Regions from separate parts of the Pantoea sp. App145 genome, predicted to be linked through region 3. Evidence: riboswitches for the same ligand, from Rfam matches in the RefSeq annotation. Region 3 holds a riboswitch; each other region holds the start of a gene.
What was found. A riboswitch is a leader RNA that binds a small molecule or an ion and turns the genes downstream of it on or off. The one in region 3 is predicted to bind fluoride.
Positions count from the first base shown of each region.

Region 1: it holds a riboswitch for fluoride, as region 3 does, so the genes downstream of both, RCF31_RS28260 (DHHA2 domain-containing protein) here and crcB (fluoride efflux transporter CrcB) in region 3, are expected to answer to the same signal.
Region 2: it holds a riboswitch for fluoride, as region 3 does, so the genes downstream of both, RCF31_RS24275 (cation:proton antiporter) here and crcB (fluoride efflux transporter CrcB) in region 3, are expected to answer to the same signal.

Region 1 covers NZ_CP133294.1:364,056-367,138, forward strand. The annotation lists partial or broken gene eno (phosphopyruvate hydratase) at 1-562, opposite strand, end outside; gene RCF31_RS28255 (universal stress protein) at 579-1,004, opposite strand; gene RCF31_RS28260 (DHHA2 domain-containing protein) at 1,008-1,910, opposite strand; fluoride riboswitch at 1,988-2,057, opposite strand; gene RCF31_RS28265 (DUF2913 family protein) at 2,144-2,740, opposite strand.
Region 2 covers NZ_CP133292.1:288,222-291,304, forward strand. The annotation lists gene RCF31_RS24265 (MutS-related protein) at 1-16, opposite strand, end outside; gene RCF31_RS24270 (universal stress protein) at 65-487, opposite strand; gene RCF31_RS24275 (cation:proton antiporter) at 499-1,722, opposite strand; fluoride riboswitch at 1,873-1,936, opposite strand; fluoride riboswitch at 2,359-2,429, shown strand; gene RCF31_RS24280 (hypothetical protein) at 2,613-2,924, opposite strand; partial or broken gene RCF31_RS24285 (hypothetical protein) at 3,074-3,083, opposite strand, start outside.
Region 3 covers NZ_CP133290.1:3,054,613-3,057,695, forward strand. The annotation lists gene RCF31_RS13955 (nucleoside hydrolase) at 1-881, opposite strand, end outside; fluoride riboswitch at 1,016-1,091, shown strand; gene crcB (fluoride efflux transporter CrcB) at 1,183-1,560, shown strand; gene RCF31_RS13965 (sugar phosphate isomerase/epimerase family protein) at 1,668-2,483, shown strand; gene RCF31_RS13970 (alpha/beta hydrolase) at 2,480-3,083, opposite strand, start outside.

The DNA of each region.
Region 1 (3,083 bases), on a different replicon from region 3:
AGCCTGATACACTTCACTGCCCTGACGCACCGCCTCCTTCAGACTCGCAGCACCATGCGGGGCTATCATAAATTCCTGAAAGTCAGCGCCCTGCCCTCTGGCATGGACACCCCCGTTGATGATGTTCATGCAGGGAACCGGCAACAGATTAGCACGCAGCCCGCCCAGATAACGATACAGCGGCTGACGCGTCGCCAGCGCTGCCAGCCTGGCAACGGCCAGCGATGCGCCGAGAATGGCATTGGCCCCTAACCGGCTTTTGTTTTCTGTTCCGTCCAATTCGAGCATGACGTTATCAATGACACGCTGTTCACGCACATCAATATCGGCTACTGCTGCACTGATCTCTTCGCAAACAGCCTGCACCGCATCCTGCACGCCTTTTCCACCATAACGCGTGTGCTCGCCGTCCCGTCGTTCGTGGGCTTCGCGGGTTCCGGTACTGGCCCCCGAAGGGACGGAGGCTCTGGTCATCAGTGGTAAATGCCTCGACCTCAACGGTCGGATTACCGCGTGAATCGAGAATTTCACGCGCAGTCATTCTGTCGATGTTAAAATTCATGTTTCTCTCCTGCGGTTCAGCTACGGGTGTGCTTGATAAGTACATCGACCGTCAAATGATTGATGTATTCCAGTGAGCGTGAGGCCAGTAACCCCATGAAACGATTGCGGTGTCCGGCAATCACCAGGTCAATACCCCGCTGTTTAATGCATTGATCCACATCCTCGAATCGGTTGATTGTTACCAGCTCGCAGGTATCAACCACCACCGGTGCGGCCTTGACCAGTTCACTCAACCATGATTTCGCCCTGATAATGTCTTGCGAAACCTTGTCATCCATGACGCTGTCGGATACGTAATTCATTTCGCGATAGTCTTCGCTGATATGTGCCAGCGTGATTTTCATTCCCGTCTGCTGTGCCAGCACAGCAGCATGATTCAGCAGCAACGCGCCATCCTGCTGGTCGTGAACCAGCACCAGCGCATGGGTATAAGATTTCATGCTTCACCCCCGGCTTTGTTCAAGATGATGATGAAGCCAGGGCAACAGCTGTTTTTTCCTGCTGAGCATCCCCGGAAGTGAGCAGGGCCCGACATCTTTCAGTGCCCGACCGGCAAAATAGAGCGTGGAAAAATTGTCGGTGATATCTGTCACCATCAGCACACCCAGCCCAGCCCCGGACTGTGTGACCTGATGCTGCAATTCCTCACAAAGTGCGGTAATCAGATGAGAAACCTGAGACTGGTTCATCACTTCGATCTGCGAAATGCGAACATCCGTACCCGCGATCACGAACGCTTTGAGGTCCTTCTCAAGCAGGTGCTGGGGTGACAGTCCGGCAAGGTCGGTTTTCGCGCTCAATAAATGACGACCGAAGGTTTTACGGTTGATGCCGGTTCGAACGCAGAGCTGGGTAACGGTGCGAATATCCTCTTCCGTCGTCGTTGGCGACTTCAGATTCACGGTGTCGCTGAGGATGGCCCCCAGCAGCAGAATGGCGTGTGATGAGGCCAGACTGTTACGATCGGCTTCATCCATCAGTAACCAGAGCACAGTAGCGCTGCTCCCTACCGGCTTTATCCACACTTCTGGCGGCAGCTGGGTGACCAAACCGCCGAGCCGGTGGTGATCGATAATGCCGGTAACGTTGCTTTGAGCCAGGTCGTCCGGCCCCTGAGCTGGCTCGGTGAAATCGACCAGCCAGACATCCTTGCCTGCCAGGGGAAGCATGAGTCGTTCCGGCAGGGGCAAGCCTGCTTCAGCGAAAATAAAACGCGTTTCCCGATTGGCCTCACCCGCACGCCATGCGTGAGCGGGACGATGTTGCCGGTTTAACCAGTGAGCGGTAACCACTGCCGTACAGATGGCATCACTGTCAGGATTGATATGGCCTGTAACATGTATCAAAGGAGTATCCCCGCAGCAGGAAGTATGCGGGCTGGGTGAATTCTGATCAGCCTGACATACCTCTCAAGTCATTAAGAGTCATATCAGGCGTCATCAGCCCCGAACGGGGCGGTTGTGAGAAGGTGGAACGCCATCACCTTTGAGGCCAGTCTAGAACAGGTGAATTTATTTGTCAGCCGATTCGTTGGCTGTTGCGACAGAGTTCGCGGCTAACTACTGGATTGATAACATAATTATGAGTGGGTCATCAGCTGGAAGAGAAAAGGCGTTTGCGTTTCCTGGCAAACTTCACTGCGCCAGCCGCTACGATGCAGTATTTTTTCCAGACCCGCGACATTGCCGGTTAGCCGTGCCATCAGTGGCGCAATCTGTCCACCGTCAGCATCGAAGGAAACGTCCAGTCCGGATCGTGACAGATATATCGCGTCGAGTTCGCCGTTGGTGACCACCGTATTACGCCCTGACCATTCTCTGTCGCTGAGCACCCGATAGACCCATTGCATTTGTTTTGCGGTTTCAATGGCGTAGGTCAGACGGAACAGGTCGTTCTGCTGGGACAATTCTCCCGTACAGGAGCGCCATAGATAATCGAGTTTGTGTCGCAGTTTTGCTGCGGGTCCAAATGCCCGGCCCTGTTTCAACAACCACTGGATATCACTGGCAACTTCACGGGGAAAACGATGTTGCTTCAGCGCAGTGGCCAGCCAGCGCGTCAGGAATACATTTTCCTGTGATTCCGAGCTGATCAACCCATCATGTCTCGCCAGTTCAAGAGCGATCAGTGCGCACCATGCCAGATGCCCGGTTTTTTCGGTTAAGGATTGCGTCATCACCGCAACATCTCCTTGTAATCCATGATTATTCCGTTGAGAGTTAGTGAAGTACAACTCACCTAAAATGTAAATAGCTTGTATCTAATTTGTTGCTTTTGGGCGGTTCCCCCCCTGCAGATAGCAGGTTAAAAAGGGATCTTTGTTGCACCTGTCCATTATTTTCATTCTGGCATCAGGTTATCCTCCAGCATCATAATCGAGCTGCTTTGCATTTTATTTTCGGGCGGACCCGACGGCGCTAATAACCTGCCCCATGAACTTTTGGACACAACAAGTTAAGAAGGCGAGCACAAAACCGACCTGAAATTATCGTCAATATGCTGCCGAACTGAACTATAGT
Region 2 (3,083 bases), on a different replicon from region 3:
TATTATCATATTCCATAACTACCTCGTTCATTAATATCATTATCAATGAATGATCTCATGCATATTATTGCCGTATCACTGTCACCGGGCACCTTGCATGATCAATAACCTGTCTTGCCACCGAACCCAGGAGCCAGCGCTCAAACAGTGAGTAACCGCGGTGTCCCAGCACAATATGATCTATTTGATTGCCGTCAGCATATCGCAACAGCTGCTCTGCCGGATGTCCGGTCACGACTCGGAATTTCGTATCACTACCCAGCTCTGAGTGGTGATTCTTCAGGTGTTTGAGCATCGAATTGAAATGGGCCTGCGTTTTTTTTACCACATCCTGTAACTCAACTTCGCCACCAAACTCTGGTGGCTGACAGACAGCAATAACATGAATGTGACTGCCGAATTTTTTCGCCAGTTCACATGAGTAATCCAGTGCCGCACGTGCAGAGTCAGAACCGTCATAAGCAATAAGAATTTCTTTCATCATCATCAGGCTCTCCTTCAAATCTGATGTTTCCCGGATATTGATCGTCGGGCTGTGTTGTCTTCTCTCACGGCTTTACTGCTTTCCTCATCATCAGGTAGTAAATGTCTGGGTAGGAAAAATGCATTCGCGATTAGTGTAGGAATAACTGCACTACCTATTACAGCTGCTACGAGAGCGGAATATTGTGATTCATTGATAAGTTTGTGTGACAAACCGAATAACGCTGATATCGTCCCAAATGTCAGACCTGTAGACATCAAAAGAGTGGTGTACATTCCCTCCTGAGCACTGGAACCATAGGCGCGACTCAGAGGATATACACCTGCCATTTTGGCGCACATTTTTACTGCCAATAATGTTAAAAATGCTCCTGGTGCTGCCACCAAAGCGGGCAGGGAGACCAGTGAACCAGCCCTTATAAAATAGAATGGCGTTAACAATCCAAATGTGAGCGTTCTGAGGCGACGAATCAGCGCATGGTCTTTTCCGACAGTGCCGGCAAGCACCATGCCTATCAGATATGCAGGCAGTACAGCTTCGCTGTCAGCCCAGGTGGCGAGCCCCCCTAATCCAAACAAGCATAACATCAGAAATTTTGCTTCAAGCTCTGAAGGTCGTTCCCCGAAACGTCGAAAGAACCGCGGAGTCAGCCAGGGAAGAATAAAGGCTGCTGCAACTATTGCACCGGTAAATGCCACCGTTTTCATAGTAAAGGGGGCGAAAATTATACCCAGTGCAATAACTGTGGCCAGATCGTTGACAAAACATGCAGCCAGAACGGTTTTTCCGTATTCAGAATTATTAAATCCTAATTCAAGCATTACTGCATAAACTACGGCTACTGAAGTCGTTGACATTGCAATTCCTGCCAGCCAGCTTGCCGGTTGCGTCCATCCAAACCCCCAATACGCCACTGCTGCACAAAGCAGGAAAGGTACAAAGAAGCCAATTAATCCGATGAATAATGCCTGCTTCCACTGCTTTCTGAATACCCCGGGGTCAAGTTCCGCTCCGGCCAGAAAAGTCAGGAGTATCGCTCCTGCTCCAGAAAGAAACTGGATCCAGCTGGAATTGCCGGCGAGCACTGTCGCGCCAAGCAATGCCCCAATAAAGAGTTGCGCGATAGTACCCACAACAATCTCAGACAATGCCGTGGCTATACGCAGATAAATTGACAGAAGCGTCGCGACTAAGGCAAGCCCCAGCCACAGGGCTGCCTGAAACCATATTTCAGTCATAAGCTTCACCATATAAATCTGAACGAATGTCACAGGAAGCAGAGTGACGGAATCGCTCTGATGAATGCTGACTCAGGGAAAGTACGAATCTGTTTGACTGGTTCATGATGTCTCCCACACACAGACTTTCTGACAAGTCAGAAAGCATCATATCGTGTAGGCATCATCAGCCATTGCGGGCGGTTAAGGGAGGAATGCCATCTCCTTATTACAACTTAGCAGATACTCGCGGGATCTGTTGAAAATAATCTTTGACATGCACTTAATTAATCAAAAAAGCAAAGGAAAATTATCTTATCGCAATGAAAGTATTCATATTTTTAGGTTTAAAAAATTATTCTTTGAAAAAATTTTCTGAATTATGAACATAATAATTATTGTTATCTGAACTTACTGAGTCATGCTGGCATAATTTTCCTGCCGTGGGCACACAATCAGGTCTTTCTGAAGGGCGCGACAGAATTTGTTATCACTGGCACCGTTACACTACGGATGCTCATAAACTTCATTGGAATTACTCTGGCACAACAAGTATTGTTCGGGCTCTTATGTACCTCCAATCCTTCACTCCCGTTTTCTGGCACGGGTAAAAAATTGCCACAAAACGATTACCAGTTTGTAAAAAGTATCAGAAACTGAATTCAGGGTGATGGCATTCCACCTTATCCAACCGCTCCTCCCTGGGAGCTGATGACGCCTGGTATGTCTCATTTTATCCATTTGAGGCATGTCAGGCTCATACCGTTTGTTCAGTGGCCTGCATGCTTTATCAGCAGGGTATGTCATAAAAGGTTTTCCGTTATGGCGGCAGCGGAACTGCCAGAGAATCAGACGTTAATCAGGCCTGCCTGCGCACGGCGGTGAAGAGACCTTTTCTGAAGGCTGTGAATTCAGATCGGGATGATGGTATCAAACAGCCAGACAGCGGCGACAGACAGGATAACCGCCATGACTGTCTCGCCAACAAGGATGAATTTCTCCTGCCGCAGTCCTTCCCCGGTATACAGGTGCAGTCGGTATCCCTCCCGGTTAAGCCGTTTTACCCTCAGCCAGTTAAGGAATCGCATCACCAGTCGGGACCAGAGGATGACCAGCAGAATCAGCAGAAGGCAGACCAGCGCCCGCTGTTCAAAACTTAACTGAGAAGTCTGCAACCCTGTCTCCATCGCCATCCCCGCATCATTAGCCCGTCGTCTGCACATACACTACACCGCCTCCGGTTTACAGAGGTACCATCATGACACAGGTTCAGTCTGCACGTTTCCCCTCACCTTCGGGGGCGGACTGCATGCCGTGGCGGCGCATAACCTCACCAATGTCTTTGTCCGTCAGCGATGCCAGCACGATGGCCGACCGGATCC
Region 3 (3,083 bases):
GCGTCAGCTTCTACCCCCAGACACAGGCGCTGTGCACGCAACCCGGCGAAAGGGTCATGACGAGAGGCGAGGGCGTTCAGGCGGCGCAGCGTTTGGCCGCTGCTGATGCCCTCGGTCACCACCCGTACCGGCGCTTCCGTCAGGTGGAAAGCATGCGGCAGCGCCAGCCAGGAAAGGGTCAGCGTGTCGTGCAGCGCCATGCCATCAAATCCTTCTTTCTCCAGGCTATACGCCAGATACGGACGGCAGATGGCGCTCAACACCGGCTGATTGAGCTGCCGCACTTCTGCGCCGGTAATCAACACCTTATGGGTGACATCCAGCGGCACCACCACCACTGGCAGCTTTGATGCCAGCACCTGATCGGCGGCATGCGGGTCCTTCCAGATATTGAATTCCGCGAAAGGCGTGACATTACCGCTGTGGCCGTCGGTGCCAAACGCACCGCCCATAATCACCAGTTCTTTCACCAGCGGAATAATATCCGGTGCCTGATTAATCGCGCTGGCGATGTTGGTCAACGGGCCAATCGCCACCAGGGTGATGGCGTGTGGATGGGCGCGCACGCTGTCGATAATAAATTGCACTGCGCTGGGGGCCTGGTCGCTATGGGGATTGGTAAAGGCATCGCCCAGACCATCTTCGCCATGCAGACGCGCCGGTGCCGACGGAGCCAGTGCCAGCGGGCGTGAACAGCCGCGATAGACCGGCGCATCAATCCCCATCTTCTCGCAAAACAGCCTGGCATTTTTTACCGCCTGACCCACCGCAACATTGCCAAACACCGTGGTGATGCCCAGCAAATGCTGAGTGCGCGCGGCATAGGCCAGCGCAAAGGCGTCATCCACGCCGATATCAGTATCAAAAATCAGGGTGCGCATTGGGATCTCCAGTTCGTTTTCTGGCAAGGTAAAACAAAAATGGGTGATTGCGAAGGTGCTATTTGCGGGGCCTTTTATCCAACACCTTGTTGCCAGTCACATATTGTCTGCCAGTATCAGCCAGCGTATTATCTTCCCCCTAAGGTGATGGCGTGCCACCTTCCCCAACCGCCGTTCTGGCAACAGACGGCTGATGACGCCTGACAACACTCTTATCCCTGCGCGGGAGACGGCGGTGTGTCAGGTGTTTTTCTGTCCTGCCGCGGCCCTGCGCGTTTCTCATCTCAGGAGCTACACATTTATGTTGAAATCGCTGTTGGCCGTTATGCTCGGTGGTGCTATTGGCTGTTCACTGCGCTGGTTGATTTCTCTCCGCTTTAATACGTTGTTTCCCAATCTACCGCCTGGCACCTTGCTGGTGAATCTGGCGGGTGGGTTTATTATTGGTGCTGCGATGGCATGGTTTTTAAAGAATCCTCACCTCGACCCGGTATGGAAATTGCTGATTGTCACCGGCCTCTGCGGCGGCCTCACGACCTTTTCCACCTTTTCAGCCGAAATTGTGGTGCTGTTGCAGACGGGGAAATATTTCTGGGCCATGTCGAGTGTGATGGTGCACGTTATTGGTTCTTTACTGATGACGTTCGCCGGATTTGCCGTGGTCAATCTCTTAGGATAAACAGCACGCTTGAAATAACCATTAAGAGGTAGATACTGGTCAGAGTTCTGTGCGCGTGACGCACAGAATTTGTCACCGATTTATCCGGACGATTAAGGAGCCCGTTGATGAGTAGTCACCCCAAATTCCTTAACCTGGTGTTGTTAAACGGTGAGCCAGAACAGAAATTGCGTGCGGCGCGTGCGGCTGGCTTTGATCAGGTTGAAATCTGGCGTGAAGATGTACAGGCCAGCGCACAGGGGACGCTGGCGCTGGCGCAATTGGCCGCAGAGCAGCAACTCCGGTTTACCAATTTGCAGGTATTACGCGACTTCACCGGTGCGCCGGATCGTGAACGTCTGCAAAAGCGCGAAGAATTGCGTCAGTTTATTCAGATTGCCCAAGCGCTGGGCTGCGACACCATTCAGGCTCCGGCTACCACGCGGGAAGATTGCCTGGCCGATCGTATCGATGAAGATCTGCGCTGGATGGCCTCGGAAGCGGCGCGTCATAAGATGCGAATTATGTACGAGCCAATGGCGTGGTGCAGCGTCGATAACACCCTGCCGCTGGCGTGGGAGCGGCTGCAACGGCTGGATCAACCCAATATCGGTCTGGTGGTCGATCTGTTCCACATCTGCGCCCTGGGGGGCGATGCGGCGCAACTCGATGGTATCCCCGCCGATCGTATCTATGAAGTTCAGCTGTGCGATATGGCGGTGCTGCCGCCGCAGAATAACGACGCCATTATCGATATGGCACGCCACCAGCGTTTACTGCCTGGCGATGGTATCATCGAGGTGGAGCGTTTTGTCGATAAGTTGAAAAGCGCGGGCTATAACGGCCCGGTCGGCATTGAAGTGTTTAACGATGCATTAAAAGCGCAGCCACCGGCTGTGGCTGCACAACAGGCCTGGGCAGCGCTGAATCGCTACTGGCCTTAATCCTGCAAGCATTGGGCGATAAAGGCGGCGGCTTCCATTGCGCCCTGCGACGAAATGGTATGACCGGTGGTCGGTTCGAAGCGAGTCTCCACCGTCACACCGGCAGATTTCAGGCGCTGCGCGGCAGATTCGCTTTCGGTCCACGGAATCACCCCGTCAGCATGGCCGTGAATCAACAGGGCGGGCGTATGCGGCTGCGGTGTCAACGCGCCATCGAACGCCAGACGGCCCGAGAACGCCACCACGCCCGCCAGCGGATGGCGGCCTGCTGCCAGCGCATCGAGTGCCATGATCGAACCCTGCGAGAATCCCACCAGAATCACTTTATCCCAGGCATCGGTAAACCCATGCTGCGCCATCAGCGGTTGCAGCGTGGCATCAAACGCGGCCCGCGCTTCACGGATCCGCGCCGGACGATTTTCCGTGGTGACGCCGTTCAGGCTGAACCACTGATAACCCATACCGTGTTCGAACGGCATCGGGGCATTCGGCGAGGCGAACGCCACATCCGGTAACACGCTGGCCCAGTGCTGGCCAAGTCCCGCCAGGTCAGCGCCATTACTGCCAACGCCGTGGAGAAAAATCACTAACGCTTTTGCC